4 regions of the Mesorhizobium sp. M7A.F.Ca.US.005.03.2.1 genome follow, and region 1 is predicted to be linked to each of the others. Evidence: predicted binding sites of a transcription regulator. Region 1 holds the regulator's gene; each other region holds the start of a gene.

Region 1 (3,770 bases):
GCCGGATTCCGGCAAGCTGCCCTTGCAAACGGGTATCGCCGCCTCTGTTCCTGTTGCCGGAACCGGCAGGATCGTGCGCGTGCGCCGGCAGATCGGCCTGATATCACTGCCACGCCTGCGCCACAGCGTGAACATGGCGGCGAGCCTGGAACTCGACCGGGGCGTGGCCTTCCTGCTGGTGCCGGTCTGCCTTGCGATCGGAGCGATCGGCTATTTTTCGCTGACGGCTGAACCCGACTTTGCGAGACCTGTCGCGGTTGTCATCCTGACGGGGATCTGTGCGCTGGTCTCGCGCTCATGGCCAAAGACCCATCTGTGTTTCATGGCGGCACTTTTGTGCGCCCTAGGACTGCTTGCTGCCAAGGTCGAGACGTGGCGTGCGGGCACACAAATGTTGGGCTCGGAAATCTCGACGCAGGTGACCGGCCGCGTCGTCTCGCTCGACCGGATGGAAACTGGCCGTATCCGGCTGACCATCGACGTAACATCGACCGCAAGACCGAAACTGCGCTATGCGCCGGAACGGGTACGGCTTTCGGCACGCAAGATCCCGGCTGACGTGACCGCAGGCTCGCTCATCACTGGATATGCCAAGCTTTTGCCGCCGACCGGGCCGGTGCGACCGGACAGCTATGATTTCTCCTTCGACAGCTATTTTGCCGGCATTGGTGGCAGCGGATTCTTTCTCGGCAATCCAAAGCTTGTCGTCAGCGATGATGGCGACATGCCGCTGTCGGCCCGAATTTCCTCCAGCGTGGAAAATGCCCGTGAAGGCATCGCCGACCATATCAGGGCGAGCGTCGGCGGCGCCGAAGGCGAGATCGCCGCGGCGCTGATCGTCGGCGTGCGCGCCGGCATTCCCGACGACATCAATGAGGCGATGCGACGTACCGGCATCTACCACATCATCTCCATTTCGGGGCTGCATATGGCTCTGGTCGCCGGCACCATCATGGGGTTGCTGCGCGGCGCCTTCGCCTTGTTTCCCGATCTTTCCGCGCGTCGCCCGGTCAAGAAGTATGCCGCTGCCGCCGCACTGTTCTCGATCGCAGCCTACCTCGTCATCTCAGGTATCGTCGTCGCCGCCGAGCGCAGCTTCATCATGCTGGCAGTGATGCTGATTGCAGTTCTGTTCGATCGAGCAGCACTCACCATGCGCAATCTGGCGATCTCGGCGATCGCCGTCATCGTGGTGTCGCCGCATGAGGTGGTCGGCCCGAGTTTTCAGATGTCGTTCGCCGCGACCGCGGCTCTGGTCGGCGCTTATGCCGGCTGGGCGGATCACCGCGCGGGAAAAGCAAGACCGCCGCCGCCGAAGCGATCCTTGCCCGGGTTCCTGACACGAAAATTCCTGCTGGCGGCAATTGGTCTGGCCATGACCTCGATCATCGCCGGCAGCGCCACGACGCTGTTTGCCATCTGGCATTTTCAGCGTGTGTCGCCGCTCAGCCTGTTCGCCAATCTCGCGGTTATGCCGATCGTCACCGTCGTCATGTTCCTGGCCGTCGCCAGCGCGCTGCTGATGCCTTTCGGATTGGATTGGCCAGCTCTCTACCTGATGGGCAAGGGCCTGACGATGATGATCGCCATATCGGGCTGGATCTCCGAGCGTTCGCCTGTCGATGGGGTCGGGCTGATTTCGCAACAGTCGGTCCTGCTGGTGGCCATTGCCCTGGTCATCGCGACGATGGCGACGACATGGCTGCGGCTCGCGGCTCTGCCATTCGCGTTGGCAGGCTTGCTGACCGTCTCGGATACGCGCACGCCCGATGTGCTGATCTCGGAAGACGCCCGGCTGGTGGCGTTGCCGATCGGTGGCGGTGAGCTTGCCGTTAGCCGGCAACGGCCGAATGGATTCACCGTCGACAACTGGAAACGCGCGCTGACATCGGAAACCATCGTCGTTCCGGAAGTGTTCGACAACAGCGATGGGCAATTCGACGTCGCGGATGCCGTTGAGCTACCGCCGGGATCGCCGTTCTATTGCTCCTCAGGCGTTTGCGTGGCCAGGCACATGTCCGGTGCGATCATTGCCTATGTCGAGGACCGCAAGGACACCTGGAAAGCCTGCGGCTTCGCCGAGCTGATCGTCGTCAACGACGCCACCGCCTATGACGCCTGTCACAACCCGCTGGTTCTGGTCATCACCAAGCGGCAACTGGCTCGCAAAGGCAGTGCCGCGGTCTTCTTCGATCGCCAATCGGCGACCACGCCGGCGACGATCAGCTTCGCGGTGGACAGCCCATATCGGCCCTGGCACACGCAACGCAAATACTCTCGCGAGGCGAGGGGGCTGGCACCCTTCAAGAAACCCGAGAAGCCAGTGGTCAACCCACAGCCGTCTCAGTAGCGACGGATCAGGCCGACGAGCTTGCCTTGCACCTTGACCCTGTCCGGCCCGAAAATCCGTGTCTCATAGGCTGGATTGGCGGCTTCGAGGGCAATCGAGGCGCCCTTGCGGCGGAACCGCTTCAGCGTCGCTTCCTCTTCATCGACCAGCGCCACGATGATCTCGCCGGGGCTGGCCGTGTCGGCGTTACGGATGATAACGGTGTCGCCGTCGAAGATGCCGGCCTCGATCATCGAATCGCCCTTGACCTCCAGTGCATAGTGCGCGCCGCCCATGATCATGTCCGGCGGCACCGAAATCGAATGCGTCTGATGTTGGATGGCATCGATCGGCACGCCGGCGGCGATGCGACCCATGACCGGGATCGAAACGGCAGAGACCGCATCGTCGTCATTGCCGGGCGAAGGCATCCGCGAAGGCGCCGGCTTGATCTGCCGGCCAAGAGCACCACCCTGACCAAGACTGCCCTGGATGACGCTTGGCGAAAACTTCTTTGCCGCATTGAGGCCTGGCGCGATGGAGTCCGGCAGCCGCAGCACTTCCAGCGCGCGGGCCCGATTGGGCAGCCGGCGGATAAAGCCGCGCTCCTCAAGGGCCGTGATCAGCCGATGAATCCCGGATTTGGAGGCAAGGTCGAGCGCCTCCTTCATCTCGTCGAAGGATGGCGGAATGCCGCTCTCCTTCAGGCGTTCATGGATGAACATCAGCAGTTCATGTTGCTTGCGTGTCAGCATGGCGGCCCCCAGGTTCCCTGAAACCAGAATCGAAAAACAAACCCAGAACAAACACTATCTGTTCCAGTTGTGTTCTGCAACCGTTTAAAGTTTAATGAATTTGTTAAGGCTGCTGAAATTATTTGGCGCTTGCCAGCGGGTTACGATCGACGGGCGCCACCTTCGGCAATGCGCCTGCTCACATTGAAATTGTTATGGTTAATGACCTGTGGCTTATCCCCTACCAAAGCTTGGCATTATCTGTCGATCGACCTCGACAAGGAGCGATTGCAACCTTCGGGACGTTGGTTGGCCGTGAACGAAACGGAGCCAAAACGCCAACGTCAGTTGGGCATTTTGGCTGGAAATTCAGCTCTCCGTCATTTGCCAGGCAGTGAGGGCAGCGACGGCGGATCGCCGGGATCGGTGCGTCAGGTAACGGCTTCCTTGACGGCGAAACGCTGGTCCTTCCATGCACCCGTGCGCAGAATGTCTTCCAGAACCTCAACCGCCAGCCACACATCCTTGTAGCTGACATAGAGCGGCGTGAAGCCGAAACGGATGGTCGACGGTGCGCGGAAGTCACCGATCACCCCGCGCTCGATCAGCGCCCGCATGATTTGATAGCCATGGTCGTGAAGGAACGACACCTGGCTGCCGCGCCTGGTCGCGTCGCGGGTAGTCTCCAGCGCGAGACCGTAGGCGCC
Region 2 (6,806 bases), on a different contig from region 1:
GATGACGCCTTCGAAAGTTTTCGTCGTCTTGTAGGAGCGCAGGCCGTCATCATACTGGAAGGTGATCTCGCGCTCGCCGGTGCCGCGCAGGACGGCTTCCTTGGCCTCTTCAGACAAATCCTTGAACTTGTCGCCGAGCTTGAAGCCATAGGCCTTGCCCAATGCCTCCAGCGTCTGCGCGTAATAGGGCGAGGTCGACTTCGCCCACGGGCTGACGGCGCCGTCGCGCAGCGAGATGTTTTCATCCGGCACGATCAGATTGCCGTCGATGGCGCGCTGGCTGCCGAGACCGTCGCAGGTCGGGCAGGCGCCGAACGGGTTGTTGAACGAGAACAGCCGCGGTTCGATTTCCGGAATGGTGAAGCCGGAGACCGGGCAAGCGAACTTTTCCGAGAACAGGATGCGCTCATGCGTCTCGTTCTTCGACTTGTTGACCGAATCCTCGCCGGTCTGGCTGGAATCGAGCGGCTTGTCGGCGAATTCGGCGACCGCCAGCCCATCGGCCAGCTTCAGCGCCGTTTCGATGGAATCGGCAAGCCGCGTCGCGAGGTCGCCGCGCACGACGATGCGGTCGACGACGACATCGAGGTCATGCTTGTACTTCTTGTCCAGCGCCGGCACGTCGGCGATCTCATAGAAGACGCCGTCGACCTTGACGCGCTGAAAGCCCTTCTTCTGCAGTTCCAGCAATTCCTTGCGGTACTCGCCTTTGCGGCCGCGCACCATCGGCGCCAGGATGAACAGGCGCGTGCCTTCCTCGATCGCCAGCACGCGGTCGACCATCTGCGAAACCGTCTGGCTCTCGATCGGCAGGCCGGTGGCCGGCGAATAGGGGATGCCGACGCGCGCAAAAAGCAGGCGCATATAGTCGTAGATCTCGGTGACGGTGCCGACCGTCGAACGCGGGTTCTTCGATGTGGTCTTCTGCTCGATGGAAATGGCAGGCGACAGGCCGTCGATCTGGTCGACGTCAGGCTTCTGCATCATTTCGAGGAATTGCCGCGCGTAGGCCGACAGGCTTTCGACGTAGCGCCGCTGGCCCTCGGCATAGATCGTGTCGAAGGCAAGCGATGACTTGCCGGACCCCGACAGGCCGGTCATGACAATCAGGCTGTCACGCGGCAGGTCGAGATCGACATTCTTCAGATTGTGTTCGCGCGCCCCGCGAATGGAAAGATATTTATGGTCGGCCATAGCCGGTCGCCGCCTCAGAATCTGGAATTTCCTGGAATGGCGGGTTTTCCCGGCCATCCCCTATGTAGGTAGTTTTTCCGCCACGTCGAGAGACGCCACAATTCCCGACAAAAGCGTTTAAGCGTCTTTCGCGTGAACGGGCAAGCGGAAAGAACAAAGGCCGAACACGCTCCTGACAAAGCTGTGCAAAAACTGACTTGTACGTAACCTCCCGGCGATCACGTTTTTCGGTAACCGGCTATTGATGGTTGACGCGGGCAACCCAGGAGCGCAGTCTCCGGAAGTCAACGAAGCCGGCCGTCTTTCGATGGCCTCGCCGCCCAAAGGCGGCCTGCGAGACGCCGCAGGCATTTGCGATTTGTGCTTCGAATTGACAACAATCGCAACGGACAGAGGAGCGGAGCTATGACGCCACCGGATCGTCCCCTAGGGTTCCAGTTGTCACTGGAGCCGCGGCAGGCATAAGTGCCAGGGTTTAGCGTCTGCGCCACCCGGCAAACCGTGACCTGCCATATCTCCTAAAAATCAGAGACTGCTAGTCGGATCGTCGGCCGAACGCCGCGGTGCATCCGAAATCAAACGCCGGCAGTACACTCCCGGCAAAGTTGGATTTGAGATCCAGAAGGCCCCGTCCGTTTGCCCAAGGCACGGCGGGGCCGTTTTATGTGGGGAACGCTCATTTCCGCGCGCACTCAGTGACGCGGCGGCCCGATCGAGCCGGCGCCGACATCGACGGTGATGCTGCCGGAAATCCTGACATCCGTATCGCCGATCTTGAATGTGCCGTTCTCGCCGGCCGGCAGCGCATCGTCCGGCTCGGGAGCCGGCTTGGCGATGCGGTAGTCGCCGGTCACGCCGGGCAGGGCGCTTTTTTGCGTCGACGGCGAACTGTCCTCTGCAAGAGCCGCGCCACTCACGAGACTGGCAAAAGCGAGCACCACGACGGCGATGACGGGGCGCAGTGGTCTGGAAGGATGAGTGTCGGTCATCCCAGGACTATAGTGGCGCGCCGCCCATGGAACCAGACCGGCATCGTCAAATCTTCGGCAGCCGGCCGGACTCCGCTCCGGCCCTGGCTTACGCCGCCTTTTTGCGCGTGTCGAAAACATGGTCGACGATGCCCCATGCCTGCGCCTCGCGGGCGGTCATGAAGTGGTCGCGGTCCAGCGTGCGCTCGACCTCTTCATAGGTACGGCCGCAATGCTGCGCGTAGAGCTCGGCCATGTGCCGTTTCGTCCTGCCGATGCGCTCGGCATGGCGCTGGATGTCGGAGGCCTGGCCCTGAAACCCGCCCAGCGGCTGATGCAGCAGGATGGTGGCGTTCGGCAGGGAAATCCGGCGCCCCGGTGTGCCTGCCATCAGCAGGAACGAGCCCATCGAAGCGGCAAAGCCCATGCATACGGTCGACACCGGACAGCTGATATATTGCATCGTGTCGTAGATGGCGAAACCACTGGTCACCACGCCGCCCGGCGAGTTGATGTAGAGCGAGATCTCCTTGTCCGGATTGTCCGATTCCAGCGACAAAAGCTGCGCGCAGACCAGCGCCGAGATGTCGTCGTTGATCTCGCCGTTGATGAAGATGATGCGCTCGCGCAGCAGCCGCGAAAAGATGTCGAAGGCGCGTTCGCCGCGGCTCGATTGCTCGATGACCATCGGCACCAGACTGGCAACACCGCTCATTTTTCTTCTCCGATTTTCTATTATGCCGCGCGCAGAAGGCGCGGTGCGTTCGCGGCGATGGGCTTTCCAATTGCGCGCAAACCGAGCGAAAGACGGCAGCCGGCGCCTGCCATGGCGATGGCAGGCATGGCCTTGCGGGCAAAGCCGTCATGGACGACACGCAGATGCGTGCCGCCGGAAACGGTTCGGGCAAGTGTGAAGGTGACGGTACTGTCGAGCGGATCCTGCCTGGCTGCGTCGCCCGGCTGCTCCCGCCAGGAATAGCGCAGCAGCTTCTCGGGTTCGGCGTCGAGGATTTCGCATTCGATCGGCGTGTCCGGCCGGGCGAAGGCGAAACGGTTGCCGATCTCGAGGCTGATGTCGTTCGGCATCATCCAGGCGGCCAGCAATTCCGGTACGGTCAGGGCCCGCCAGACCTTTTCCGGCGGCTCGGCAAGGTCGTACTCGAACTCGAGCGCATCCGCGGCGTCGATTTGGCCCTCGTTGGTCGTTGATCCCGCCTTCTTCATTGATCCATGTCCTTCAAAACCGCCTTCAGCCTTTCGATGCGTTCCGGCCAGAAAGTCCGGTAGCGTTCGATCCAGGAGAGCAAGGGAGCGAGCCCCTGCGGATCGGCGCGGTAATAGGCGTTGCGGCCGGCTCGCCGCTCGACCACCAGGCCGGCGCCACGCAGCACCGCCAGATGCTGCGACACCGCGGGCTGCGACACCGTCATACCGGTGCGCAATTCCGACACGCTCATCTCGCCTGCGGCCAGCCGCTCAAAGACGGCGCGGCGCGTCGGGTCGGCCAGTGCGCGAAAAATCTCTGCTTCGATCATGTCGAAAGCATAAGTGAATACTTATTGATTTGGCAAGCACTGTTTTACGAGATTGTCGGAAGCCAGCGTCTCACCATTCCGGCAGGCCCATCGAACGTCGCCTCGAAAATCGGCGACGCAAGGACGGCGTGGATGTGAAGCGTTCCAGTGCCGGCGTTCTTGAACCCGTGTTTCCTGTTCGCGGGGACAACGAGAGACTGGCCCGATGTCACGACTGTATGCTCATCGTCGATCCACATCTCAGCCCTACCGGCGATAACGGTCAGCACTTCCTCCACGGGATGCCAATGCGTTGGGGCGCCGACCGTGGGCTCGACCCATTGCTCGAATATGCAAAGTTGCGATGCACCATTGCTGGCCGACACATGCATGCGTGTTTCCACACCTGCTCGCCATTGCTCGCGCTGCTGGTCCTCATGTGCGACAGACTTCATTTGATCGCCCCCGGTCAGATCCGATTTCATGGAAATTTCCGGCCGGGACACTACATCTTGCTGACAAACATTGACAGAACGTCATCTGCACCATAGAACGAACAGGGAACAAAAACCTTGTGGGTAAAGGCAGCCACGGCAAGCGGCTGACGCCTGCAGCCTGTAAGGTGCTGCGACAAAAAAATTTGTTTCGGATGAGCGCGGAGAAATATCATGGCGGGTAGCGTCAACAAGGTCATTTTGGTCGGCAACCTCGGCGCGGATCCCGAAATCCGTCGCCTCAACTCGGGCGAGCCGGTCGTCAACATTCGCATTGCGACGTCGGAAAGCTGGCGTGACAAGAATTCCGGCGAGCGCAAGGAAAAGACCGAATGGCACAACGTCGTCATCTTCAATGAGGGCATCGCCAAGGTGGCGGAGCAGTATTTGAAGAAGGGCATGAAGGTCTATGTCGAGGGCCAGCTGCAGACGCGCAAATGGCAGGACCAGACCGGCGCCGACAAGTACACGACGGAAGTCGTGCTGCAGAAATTCCGCGGTGAGCTGCAGATGCTCGACGCGCGCGGGCAGGGTGAAGGCGGCCAGGTTGGCGGCTATGCCGGTGGCGGCAGCAGCCGTGGTTCCGATTTCGGCCAGTCCAGCCCGAGCGAAGGCTTCAATCGCAGTGGCGGCGGTGCCAAGAGCGGCGGCGGTGGCGGTTCGTCGCGCGAACTGGACGACGAAATCCCGTTCTGATCGCAACTGCAGATGTTGTTTTTGGCTTAAGTCAAACATTGCGCCCGAGAGTCCCTCATGGACTTTCGGGGTTTTGCATTGTCGAACTGAACGCCGACATGGCGATCAACGAAATATGGCGAAGGACGAGTTCGATGAAAGCACGCGTAAAATGGGTCGAGGAACGCACTTTCGTCGGCGAGTCCGGTAGCGGCCACAAACTGGTGCTGGGAACCGCGCCCGGACCGGAAGGCAGGACGCCGGGACCGAGCCCGATGGAGCTGGTGCTGATCGGCACCGGCGGCTGTTCGGCCTATGATGTCGTGCACATCCTCGAAAAGGGGCGCGAGGCGGTCGAGGACTGCGTGGTCGAGCTCGAGGCCAACCGGGCGGAAACCGAACCCAGAGTGTTCACCCGCATTCATATGCATTTCGTCGTCAAGGGCAGGCAACTCTCCAGCGACAAGGTGAAACGCGCGATCGACCTTTCGATCGAAAAATATTGCTCGGCCTCCGCGATGCTTGCCAAGACCGCCACGATTACCCACGATTTCGAGGTCGTCGACACGACGGCGAGATAGAGCCGGCTTCGATTCTCGCCGCGTCAGCCTGTCAGCCCGCTATCAGCGCCTTGATGCCGTCGGCGACGAATTGCACGGCCAGTGCTGCCAGGATGACGCCGAGCAGGCGGGTCAGGATCGAGCGGCCGGTCTGGCCGAGGATGCGGTCTATGCGTTCCGACAGCACGAACACCAGATAGGTGATGGCAAGGCAGACGAAGATGATGCCGACCAGCGCCGCCTGCGCCGCGAAGCCTTGAAAGGAACCTGAGAGCAGCACAGTTGCCGAAATGGCGCCGGGACCCGCGATCAGCGGGATTGCCAGCGGGAAGGCGGCGATGTTGTGGATCATGTCCTTGGTGATGGCGACGTCGCCGATCTTCTCCTTGCGGTCCTGCCGGCGCTCGAACACCATTTCGAAGGCGATGAAGAACAGCAGGAAGCCGCCGGCGACGCGGAAGGCCGGCAGCGTGATGCCGAACACCGACAGGATCGAGGCGCCTGCAACCGCAAACAGCGCCATCACCAGGAAACCGATGATCGACGCGCGGACGGAAACCTGCTGGCGCTCCTCGCGGTTCATGCCGCGCGTCACGGCGAGGAACAGCGGCGCCAGGCCGGGCGGATCGATGGTCACGAGAATGGTGACGAACGCGTTGAACAGGCTGTCGAAACTCGGCATCTCTGACCCTCCCGCCGGGCCGTGCCCGTACCAGGATAATTGGTAGAGCAAAGCCCGTTCGGTGGGAACTGTTCGTGAGAAAGTGGTTGATGCCGGCGGGACAGCGGAGGGCGCAAAGGGTCGCGACGCTTTTATTCCGGGCTGCTGCATTCTTCGGCGATCAAACCGCTCGGCGCGCCAGGAACTCGACCTCCAGCCGCCATGTCGCGCCATTGTCGTGCGAGCGCTCGCCCAGCCATCGGAAGGCGTTTTCGGTGATGCGTGAAAAGCCCCAGCGTACTGAGCTGCCGGTGCCGTCGGTGCCCACTTGCACGATCGTGTCGCCCTCGGCGCGGCCGAGCTGGCGGCTGAAATACTGGTTGCGCGGGTCGCTCCAGAAGATGTGCCAGGCATCCGCGCCGGGATCATAGACGCGCAGCGTCGTGCCATAGAAAGTCCATTTGCCGAGCGAAGGCTGGGAACCAGTGTCCCGCGCGGGCAGGATCCAGACGTCCTGGATCGCCCGGCCTTCCAGCACCCAGCCGAAATGCACCTCGCCGCGCCCTGTCAGCACCGTTCCGTCCTCGAGGTGGCGCGAGGCCTCGAAAGTCCAGGCGCCGACGAAGCGGCCGTAAAGGCTCAGTTTTTCGGCAAGGCCTTCGATCGGTCCGGCGCTATGCAGAGCATCGGCAAACGAAGATTGATCGAACATGGTTGTGGCCTCTTCTTGTCAGGAGATT
Region 3 (3,844 bases), on a different contig from region 1:
GTTGCGCCCGCCAGCGCATCGCCGGCGCCGGTGACGTCGGCGACCTTTCTTGGTGGCGGCGGCAGGATAGAGAAGGCGCCGGCTTCATCGAAGCCCAGCATGGGCCCGCCGCCTGCCGTCACCACGCCGCTGACGAGGCCGCTGCATCGCAACCCGTCGACCACCTCGCGCTCCGTGGCATTCGCGGCGACGCCGGCCAGCGCCATGGCCTCGCGCCGGTTCATGAAGACCAGCGAAAGCTCCTTCAGCACCGGTAGCAACCGCACCACCTTGGCCGGCGAAATGGCAATCGCGAAAACCGGCTTGCCCGCGGCGAGCGCGACCAGCCGTTCCAGCGCCGTCGTCGGAAGATTGGCGTCGCAGAAGACGGCATCTGCGGCGGCGATCACCTCCCGCACCCTGGAGCGCCTGATCTGCTTGGGAAACGCCAAATCATAGAGCGCCATGTCGGCAAAGCCGACGATCAGCTCGCCTTCGCTGTCGATCAGCGCCGTGTAGCTCGGCGTCGTGCGGTCGAGGAAGACCGCCGACAGGTCGGTAATGCCTGCCCCGGCAATGGCTCGCGAAACGGTGTCGGCAGCGGCATCGCCGCCGCGAACCGACATCAGCGACGCGGAGACGCCGCGCCGCACGGCACTGCGCAAGGCGTTGAAGACGCCGCCGCCGACATCCTCGCGCATTGTGCCCGGATTGGAGGCGGCGGGCACGTAGGCGCCGGACACCTGGCCGCGCCGGTCGATATGGGCGCCGCCTACGGCCAGTATTTTCGCGGATTTCAGCATGCCGGCGATATGACCTTTGTTATTCCAGCCGCACAAGCGCTAGGCTGTGCGACCGAGCTTCGCATGCAAGGCGGCGATTCGGCAGGTCGAAACAACCGAGCCGTCTGGCCCAACGTGCGGTGCATTCCTGATCGAATCCTTGGACAAAAAAAGAACAAATCCGGATAATGCTTGTTTTTCAGATATTTGATCCCTCTTGCCAAATGAGAACAAAAAAGGTACAAATAGGCAGGGATTACGGATTGTCCGGCCTTCATTGACGACCAAGGGGTGATGTATCATGGCTCAGAATTCTTTGCGGCTGGTAGAGGACAAGGCAGTGGACAAATCAAAGGCTCTGGATGCGGCGCTGTCGCAGATCGAGCGGGCTTTCGGCAAGGGCTCGATCATGCGGCTCGGCGCCAACGAGCAGGTCGTCGAGATCGAAACGGTGCCGACCGGCTCGCTTGGCCTCGACATCGCGCTTGGCGTCGGTGGCCTGCCGCGCGGCCGCATCATCGAGATCTACGGGCCGGAAAGCTCGGGCAAGACGACGCTGGCCCTGCACACCGTGGCCGAAGCCCAGAAGAAGGGCGGCATCTGCGCCTTCGTCGATGCCGAGCACGCGCTTGACCCGGTCTATGCCCGCAAGCTTGGCGTCGATCTCGAAAACCTGCTGATTTCGCAGCCCGACACCGGTGAGCAGGCGCTGGAAATCTGCGACACGCTGGTGCGCTCCGGCGCCATCGACGTGCTGGTGGTCGATTCGGTCGCGGCGCTGACGCCACGTGCCGAAATCGAAGGCGAGATGGGTGATTCGCTGCCCGGCCTGCAGGCCCGCCTGATGAGCCAGGCGCTGCGCAAGCTGACCGCCTCGATCTCGCGCTCCAACACCATGGTCATCTTCATCAACCAGATCCGCATGAAGATCGGCGTCATGTTCGGTTCGCCCGAGACGACGACCGGCGGCAACGCGCTGAAATTCTACGCATCGGTGCGCCTCGACATCCGCCGCATCGGCTCGGTCAAGGACCGCGACGAAGTCGTCGGCAACCAGACCCGCGTCAAGGTGGTCAAGAACAAGCTGGCGCCGCCCTTCAAGGTGGTCGAGTTCGACATCATGTATGGTGAAGGCGTGTCCAAGACCGGCGAACTGGTCGATCTCGGCGTCAAGGCCGGCGTGGTCGAGAAGTCGGGCGCCTGGTTCTCCTACAATTCGCAGCGTCTCGGCCAAGGCCGCGAGAATGCCAAACTGTTCCTGCGCGACAATCCCGACACCGCACGCGAGATCGAGCTGGCGCTCCGACAGAATGCCGGGCTGATCGCCGAAAAGTTCCTTGAGAATGGCGGCTCCGAAGGTGGCGACGACGGGTTCGAGGAGGAATCCGGCGCGATGTGACAACTCGCGAGGTCGGCCGGAGTTCGGCCATAATCGCATTCTATTATCTCGGGCTTAAGTAATCGAGTTCCGCGTTAATGCGTTTTGAAACCGCCGGCCCAGTGCCGGCGGTTTTGCGTTTCGGCGGCGAAAACAGGCCGGTTCGAACGACCGGCAAAGGCCGTGGATTGGACCAATTCCGTGTTTCTGGACAGGGTGAAGCGCGGCGGCTAAAAGGCCAAGTCCTAATCTTCTAAAACGCAGAGCCCATTTCCGCCGGTTTGCCGGCGGCCCTTCCGAAAAGGCAGCATTCATGAGTGGCGTGAACGAAATCCGGTCGACATTTCTCGACTACTTCCGCAAGGAGGGTCACGAGATCGTCGCGTCGAGTCCGCTGGTGCCGCGCAACGACCCGACGCTGATGTTCACCAACGCCGGCATGGTACAGTTCAAGAACGTCTTCACCGGCCTGGAGAAGCGGCCCTATTCGCGCGCCTCGACCGCCCAGAAGAGCGTTCGCGCCGGCGGCAAGCACAACGATCTCGACAATGTCGGCTACACCGCGCGTCATCTGACCTTCTTCGAGATGCTCGGCAACTTCTCCTTCGGCGACTATTTCAAGGAGCGCGCCATCGAGCTTGCCTGGAACTTGATCACCAGGGAATTCGGGCTGAGCAAGGACAAGCTGCTGGTCACCGTCTATCACACGGATGACGAGGCGGCCGGCTTCTGGAAGAAGATCGCCGGTTTTTCCGACGACCGCATCATTCGCATCGCGACCTCGGACAATTTCTGGGCGATGGGCGACACCGGACCCTGCGGGCCGTGCTCGGAGATCTTCATCGACCGCGGCGAGCACATCTGGGGCGGCCCTCCCGGCAGCCCGGAGGAGGATGGCGACCGTTTCCTGGAATTCTGGAACCTGGTGTTCATGCAGTATGAACAGGTGACGAAGGAGGAGCGCATCGACCTGCCGCGCCCCTCGATCGACACCGGCATGGGCCTGGAGCGCATGGCGTCCATCCTGCAAGGGGTGGAAAGCGTCTTCGAGACCGATCTGTTCCGTCACCTGATCGACGCGGCCTCGTCCGCGATCGGGCATGGTCCCGACAAGGAGACGGTCGCCTCCTACCGGGTCATTGCCGATCATCTGCGCTCGTCCTCCTTCCTGGTCGCCGATGGCGTGCTGCCCTCGAACGAAGGCAGGGGCTACGTCCTGCGCCGCATCATGCGCCGCGCCATGCGCCATGCACAGCTGCTCGGTGCCAACGAACCGCTGATGTGGAAGCTGGTGCCGGCGCTGGTGCGCGAAATGGGCCAGGCCTATCCGGAACTGCTGCGCGGCGAACAATTGATCACCGAGACGCTGAAGCTCGAGGAGACCAGGTTTCGCAAGACGCTGGTGCGCGGCCTCGGCCTGCTTTCCGAGGCGACCGAAACGCTGCATGCCGGCGACATGCTGGATGGCGAGACGGCCTTCAAGCTCTACGACACCTATGGCTTCCCGCTCGACCTGACGCAGGACGCACTGCGCCAGCGCAGCATCTCGGTCGATATTGCCGGCTTCACCAACGCGATGGAGCAGCAGAAGGCCGAGGCGCGCAAGCATTGGGCCGGGTCCGGCGACGCCGCCACCGAGACCATCTGGTTCTCGGTGCGCGAGAAGGCCGGCGCCACCGAGTTCCTCGGCTATGAGACTGAAGCT
Region 4 (6,806 bases), on a different contig from region 1:
TTTCTTGAGGATCGCTTCCAGCTCCGGCTTTTGATACTCGGCCTGTTCCTTGCCTTGCCGGCGGCGCAGATAGGGATGGACCATATCGCCCTGGATCGGGCCCGGCCGAACGATCGCCACCTCGATGACGAGATCATAAAAGGTTTTCGGCTGGAGGCGCGGCAGCATCGACATCTGGGCCCGCGATTCGATCTGGAAGACGCCGAGCGTGTCGGCGCGGCAGATCATCTTGTAGACCTGCCTGTCCTCCGGCGGCAGGGTGGCCAACACATAGGGCTGCCCATAATCATCCCGCGCATTAGGATAGTGATCCGTGAGCAAGGTGAAGGCGCGTTGCAGGCAGGTCAGCATGCCGAGCGCCAGCACGTCGACTTTCAAGATCTTCACCGCGTCGAGATCGTCCTTGTCCCATTCGACCATCTTGCGCTCGTCCATCGCCGTCTTGACGATGGGCACAATCTCGTCGAGCCGGTCCCTGGTGATGACGAAGCCGCCGACATGCTGGGAGAGATGGCGGGGGAAGCCCATGATCTCATTGGCACGCTCCATCACGTGCCTCGACACCGGGTCGGTGCGGTCGAGGCCGCCGGCGCGGGCTTCCTTCTCGCCAAGCTCCGATGTCGACCAACCCCAGATCGAGCCGGAAAGCGATGCCCTGACATCCTCGGACAGGCCCATCGCCTTCGACACTTCGCGCAGCGCCGACCGGCCGCGATAGCTGATGACGGCGGCGGCAAGTGCCGTGCGCTTGCCGCTGTATTTCTCGTAGATGTACTGGATTACGGTTTCGCGCTTTTCGTGCTCGAAATCGACGTCGATATCCGGCGGCTCGTTTCTCTCCTCGGAAATGAAGCGCTCGAAGAGCGAATCGATTTTTTCCGGCCCCACTTCGGTGATGCCGATGCAGAAGCAGACGACCGAATTGGCGGCTGATCCACGTCCCTGGCAGAGAATATCCTTGCTGCGCGCGAACTTGACGATGTCGTAGACAGTCAGGAAATAGCGGGCATAGTTGAGGCGTTCGATCAAAGCGAGCTCTTCCTCGATGCGCTTGGTCACGGAATCCGGCACACCAGCCGGATAGCGGTTCGCCGCCCCCTCCCGCGCCAGTCGCGCCAGCTCCGCCTGTGGACCAAGACCCGATTCCGTCGGCTCGTCGGGGTAATTGTACTGGAGGTCGCCAAGCGAAAAAGTCAGCTCTTGCGCAAACCGCAGCGTCTCGGCCAGCGCCTGCGGGTGCCGGCGGAACAGGCGGCCCATCTCCATCGGCGGCTTCAGATGGCGCTCGGCATTGGCGGAGAGTTGCAGCCCGACCTCGGCAACGGGCGTGTTGAGGCGGATCGCGGTCAGCACGTCCTGCAGCGGGCGCCGTTCGGCGGTGTGATAAAGAACGTCGTTGGTCGCCATCAGCGGAATGCCGGCGCTCTCGGCAAGTGCTGCCGCCTGCTCGATCCGGAAACGGTCATTGCCGGCGTAGTCGGGCGAAACGCCAAGCCGCAGGTTCCTGCCGAAACGGCCCTTGAGCTCACCAAGCAAGGCAAGACTGTCTTGCGCCCCCGTCGACAGACCGGGCAGGACCGCCAGCGACATCAGGTCACCCCATTCGAGCAGGTCGCCGCGCTGGAGAAGGGTGGCGCCTTTTTCGTTCTCGTTGCGCAGATTGGCTTGCGTCAGCATGCGGCAGAGGTGCCCCCAGCCCTTGCGGTCCTGGGGATAGGCGAGGATGTCCGGCGTGCCGTCGTCAAAAACCAGCCGGCAGCCGGGGTGATAGGAGAGTTTTTCGACCTTGGCCTGCTGCCAGGCGCGCACCACGCCGGCCACCGTGTTGCGATCGGCAAGTCCGATCGCCGAGAAGCCCAGGAGCTTGGCCGCGACCACCAGCTCCTCCGGCTTGGAGGCGCCGCGCAGGAAGGAGAAATTCGACTGGATGCCGAACTCGGCATAGGGAATGACGGTCAGCGCGTTCATGCGAAGACTCCATGCAGGAACCAGCGCGGCGGGACTTGCGAGGCGCCGCCGTAGAGGCCTTGCCGGTAGAGCCAGTAGCGGCGGCCGTCGGCATCCTCGATGCGGAAATAGTCGCGCGTCGATGCCGCCTCGTCGCTTGGCGCTTCCCGCCACCATTCGGCGGCGATGCGTTCCGGCCCTTCGGCGCGCTTGACCCGGTAGAGCGCGCGCCGCCAGCGGAAGTTCAGCGGCGGTCCTTCCGGCATTTCGGTGGCCGGCACATCGATGGGTTCGGGCGAGCGGAACAGCCGGATCGGTCGTTCCGGCGGAAATATGGTTTTTGGTGCCTGCAGCCTGTCCGGCTTCTTCGGCGGCGTGGTCCGGCACGGCGCGTCGGTGAAGGGGATGGTGGCGACGGCACGCTCCGGCAGATGGCTTTCGACCGCGACCGGCCGGAGAACCGCGCCATCGCCGAGCCGGGCGCGGATGCGGTCGGCGAACAGCGCGATATCGGCGCCGTCGTCGGTCACCTCGCCGGCAAGATCGGCCTGCTGCATGTCGAAGGTGGCTGATGCCAACACTGAGAGCCGCACCAGATCGAAACCATAGCCGGCATCGATATCCTGTTCGAGCGCGGCCAGCCTTTCATGGAACAGTTTCTGGATCAGCATGGGTTCGCGCATCGGCCGCGAGGTACCGAGCGCGATGCGGCTGACGGCGCCGTCGACGCGAAAGAGCAGCAGCGCCAGCGTCCGGGCGCCCTCGCCGCGGCGCTCGAGGTCGGTCTTCAAGGTCGCCGCCAGCATGCCCACCAGCCGTTCGATGTCCTCGGTCAGGGTGACGGGTTCGGCGAGGTGGCGTTCGACCGAAAGCGGCGCGACGGGCAGGCGCGGCGACACCGCCTCGTCGAGCCGGCCAAGCGCCTGGTCGAGGCGCAGGAGCAGCAGGGCGCCGAAGCGGCGGGCGAGCGGCGCGCGCGGTGCCGCCATGACGGCGCCCGCCGTGCGCAGGCCCACACTTTCCAGGCTGGTGCGGGTCGAAGGTTCTATGCGCAGCGCGGCCAGCGGCAGGGGCGCCAGCAGCGCCTCCTCCTCGCCTGACACAACGATGCGGTCGCCGCAAAAGCGTGCCGCCGCCCAGGCCGCACCCGGCGTCGCGGCAAGCCCGGCGCGGACATCGAAACCCTGATGGAAGAAGCGCGACAGGATGTCGTCCAGCATGGCGCGCTCGCCGCCGAACAGATGGGTGCAGCCGGTGACGTCGAGAAACAGGCCGTCTGCCCCGTCCAGCGCCACCAGCGGGGTGTAGCGGTCGCACCAGTCGGCGAGGCCTTCGAGCAGGCGGCGATCGGCTTCCGGATCGGCCTCGACGACGTCGATCGACGGATGCATGGCGCGCGCATCGGCGATGCCCATGTCGCGCTTCAGGTGCAGCGCCTCAGCCCGCTCGTCGAGGGCCGAGATGCGCTGTGCGTTGCGGTCGCGATGGCTGATCACGAGCGGCGGGTGAGATGGGTGATCCGACGGCCGGGAACGCCAGGACCGCCCCAGACGCTGGCGCAGGATCCTTTCCGCCGCCAGATAGGGAAACCACAGGGACAGGATTCTTTGCCCGGTCTCTTGCCTCGCCCGCTCTTTCGTCGAATGCGCGTTCATCGGGGTTCCACTCCAGTGTGAATTGTCCAGGCAGGGCCGTGCGGCTCTTGCCGATGGTGAGGGTGAAGGCCGGGCGGCCGATCGAGCCGGCCAGCGGCCCGGCGATGGTGTCGCGCGGCACCGCCGGCGCCGAGGCGACGATGAGGCGGACGGGTGCCGCCGTCGGTTCGGGCCCAGCCGCCTGCCGCAGCAGGAACACCGGCCGGCCGGCCGCTTGCGCCCTTGCATGCAGCCGGCGTGTCGCGGTCAGGTCAAGCCGCTGCGGATTGCCGCGGATTTCCAGGATGACGGCGGCGAGCGCCGTCATCCGGGCCGCCTCCTCGGCGACCCACAGTGCATCGACGAGCCTTGGCGCCTCAGAAAACAGCAATTGCTCCGGCTCGATGCCGAACGAGGCGTGAAGCCCCCTGGCATAGGGAAAGCCGGCCTCGCGAAAAATCTCCGATGTGCCGATCCACAGCACCGGCAGCCCCGGCGTTTGCTTGAGGATCAGGCTGGTGAGCGACAAAGCGAAGCCGGCGACGGCCCCGGCATCGCGGGTTTCAAGCCCATGGATTTCGCTCAGGGCGGCCTTCGGCAGCCCGCCGCTCAGGGCGGCATCGAGGCGCCCGACGCCGATAGGCAGGAACGCATCCGGCAACGCCGCGGCAATGCCACGCCGGACGATTGTGAGATCAGTGTTGACGTCAGCATCAAAGGGTGCGGCTGCCGGCGCAGCCAAGCGCTCGGGCAGCGTTCCCTCGATGTTCGCGATCTGGCGGCGCAGGGCAAAAACAGTCTCCCGCGCCACGGCGGTCATCGCCATGACGGTCAGCTTCCACTCACAATTGTTCCTGTTATGTTCCTATAGATTCCAGAGCGCATCCCAAGAGTCAAGCAGAGTCATGGAGAATTTATTCCTCTCTGCAGGGATGGCGCAGGCGCATCGGCCCGTTCATTTGCCGATTCCGGTGCGAAAGCCTATATGCCGGGATCAAAGGACAAAGCATGGCCCGCATCTACAAGACCCGCACCTGGCACGACGAACTCTCGCCCTCGATGGACGAAATGGAGTTCCTGGCGCTGGAGGCGTACGCCCATCTGCCGGAGGATTTTCGCAAGCTGACCGGCGAGATCGTCATCCAGATCGCCGAATTCCCAACCGACGAAATCATGGACGATCTGTCGCTGGAAACGCCATTCGACCTGCTCGGCCTGTTCGAGGGACGCGGCATCGCCGAGCGCTGGAACCCGCAGACCGGCGAAGGCCCGAACCGCATCACGCTCTACCGCCGCGCCATCCTCGATTACTGGTCCGAGAACGAAGAGACGCTGGGCGACATCGTCACCCACGTGCTGATCCACGAGATCGGCCACCATTTCGGCCTGTCGGACGAAGATATGGAGAAGATCGAAGAGGCGGCGGAGTAGGGGTGCGCTGATATTCAGGTGATGCCGGCCTGCAAATGATGGCTTCCTGCGCTTCCCCGCTCTACCGCGTCGCGGTAGAACTGTGCTCACGTACCCAAAAGTACGCTCCGCTCCGGTTCTCGGAAACCACCATTTTCGACTCGGCCTGACCTGAATCTCAACACACCCTGCGTCGGAGCTTTTCAAATCTACCAGTCACTCAGCTTGGTATCGGGCCCGTATTCCTGACCGTCGATATCCTTGACCACGGCCTGGCCGCAACGCATCGCTTTGGCCTTCTTGTCGTAGGCATAGGTCGGCGAGCCGAACAAATGCCAGCCCTTGTTCAGCGCCGCTGTCACCTTGTGGCAGAAGCTGGCATCGTCCGGAGCGGACAGAAAGCGGTAGAGTTTCATTGTTCAATTCCTGTCGTGAGTAGCTGTAGCCCGCTCGCATCCATCGAGCATTTATGACCCGATGGCGGCTGCCTTCGCCAGCAGTTTTTCGGCCTGCGCCAGGTGCAGCCGCTCGACCATCCTGCCGTTCAGCGCGATCACACCCTTGCCGGCATTCTCGGCGAGCGCGAAGGCTTCCTTCACCGAGCGTGCCTCGGCCACCGCTTCCGTGGACGGCACGAAGGCGCGGTTCGCGGCTTCGATCTGGGCCGGGTGGATGAGGCTCTTGCCGTCGAACCCCATGGCCGCGGCTTCCGCGCATTCATGGGCGAAGGCGTCGAGGTCGCGAAAATCGTTGGAGACGCCGTCGAGCATGTCGATGCCGCCGGCGCGTGCGGCCAGCACCATCTGCATCAGCCATGGCACGAGGTAGCGCCTATCAGGCGTCGCCAGAATGCCGGTCTCCTTGACCAGATCATTCGTTCCGGCAACGAAACAATTGAGCCGCGAGGCCGGATCGCGGCCAAGTTCGGCGATGGCGCCGATGTTGAGCAGCGCCTTGGGCGTCTCGATCATCGCCCATAGTTTCACGCTGTCGGGGGTAAAATTGTCGTCAAGCACGTCGCCGGCCTCGAGCAGGTCGCGCGGCGTGTCGACCTTGGGCAGAAGGATGCCGTCGGGTTCGCAGCTTGCGGCAGCCAGCAGGTCGTCGGCGCCCCATTCGCCTGATATCGCATTGATGCGCACGATCATCTCGCAGCGTCTCTCGGAATGGCCGGCGAAAATGCCGGCCAGTTTTTCGCGGGCGGCGATCTTGTCGGCCGGAGCGACGGCGTCTTCCAGGTCGATGATGATGGCATCGCAGGCAAGCTGCGCGATCTTGGCCAAGGCCTTGTCGCTGGAGGCCGGGATGTAGAGCACGGAGCGGCGCGGACGGTAGGTTTCCATGGCTGATCTATGCCGCTTGTGGGCGGGTGAGGCAAGTCGGGGCATGAAGCTACCAATCTCCCCCACGAGGGGGGAGATCGGCAGCGTTTACCCCTGCACGAAAACTGCACGGGCCTGCGGAAAACCTCCTCGGATCCGCCCTGCCGTTTCCCCGCCCGCTTGCGAGACAAGCGGCATGCACAAGCGAGCAAAGCCCCGTTGGTCCCTGACTCACCGACTGCGTAGCGAGGGCTGGTGGCTGGCCGATCCGCCGCGCGCGTGTCCCGTCGCAACCCTCATTCCCTTTGTCCGCAAAAGCCCGCCAACGGTTCGGCTGGAAGCCATCAGGAAAGCCAGGTCATGACAGCGTTGTTCTCCGCCGCGCCGAGCTATTGCAGCCGTTTCGGTGTCGCCATCCTGCTGGCAGCGCTCGCGGATTTTCTGTTCTATGGCCAGCCCGCCGGGATCACGGTTCTCCTGTTCGCCCTGCTGA

The links. The regulator LexA, encoded in region 1, represses DNA repair genes until DNA is damaged. The targets are predictions, from matches to a motif close to TGTTCNNNNTGTGTTCNG.
Region 2: EN991_RS14015 (single-stranded DNA-binding protein) is a predicted target of LexA. The motif match lies at 4,225-4,242, and genes of this name have one in related genera.
Region 3: recA (recombinase RecA) is a predicted target of LexA. The motif match lies at 988-1,005, and genes of this name have one in related genera.
Region 4: EN991_RS07695 (metallopeptidase family protein) is a predicted target of LexA. The motif match lies at 4,431-4,448, and genes of this name have one in related genera.

What each region holds. Positions count from the first base shown of each region.
Region 1 is NZ_RZRP01000573.1:156-3,925, forward strand. Features, by position in the region: gene EN991_RS25855 (ComEC/Rec2 family competence protein) at 1-2,350, shown strand, start outside; gene lexA (transcriptional repressor LexA) at 2,344-3,084, opposite strand; partial or broken gene EN991_RS25865 (kynureninase) at 3,495-3,770, opposite strand, start outside.
Region 2 is NZ_RZRP01000208.1:1,338-8,143, forward strand. Features, by position in the region: partial or broken gene uvrA (excinuclease ABC subunit UvrA) at 1-1,194, opposite strand, end outside; gene EN991_RS13990 (hypothetical protein) at 1,887-2,183, opposite strand; gene EN991_RS13995 (ATP-dependent Clp protease proteolytic subunit) at 2,272-2,877, opposite strand; gene EN991_RS14000 (SRPBCC domain-containing protein) at 2,898-3,386, opposite strand; gene EN991_RS14005 (metalloregulator ArsR/SmtB family transcription factor) at 3,383-3,697, opposite strand; gene EN991_RS14010 (cupin domain-containing protein) at 3,742-4,161, opposite strand; gene EN991_RS14015 (single-stranded DNA-binding protein) at 4,345-4,866, shown strand; gene EN991_RS14020 (OsmC family protein) at 5,001-5,426, shown strand; gene EN991_RS14025 (MarC family protein) at 5,458-6,087, opposite strand; gene EN991_RS14030 (hypothetical protein) at 6,248-6,778, opposite strand.
Region 3 is NZ_RZRP01000562.1:338-4,181, forward strand. Features, by position in the region: gene EN991_RS25635 (carbohydrate kinase family protein) at 1-782, opposite strand, end outside; gene recA (recombinase RecA) at 1,063-2,160, shown strand; partial or broken gene alaS (alanine--tRNA ligase) at 2,453-3,844, shown strand, end outside.
Region 4 is NZ_RZRP01000089.1:4,153-10,958, reverse strand. Features, by position in the region: partial or broken gene EN991_RS07710 (error-prone DNA polymerase) at 1-1,968, opposite strand, end outside; gene EN991_RS07705 (DUF6504 family protein) at 1,965-3,443, opposite strand; gene EN991_RS40785 (hypothetical protein) at 3,385-4,407, opposite strand; gene EN991_RS07695 (metallopeptidase family protein) at 4,590-5,012, shown strand; gene EN991_RS07690 (DUF1737 domain-containing protein) at 5,201-5,407, opposite strand; gene EN991_RS07685 (CoA ester lyase) at 5,459-6,334, opposite strand; gene EN991_RS07680 (DUF4173 domain-containing protein) at 6,674-6,806, shown strand, end outside.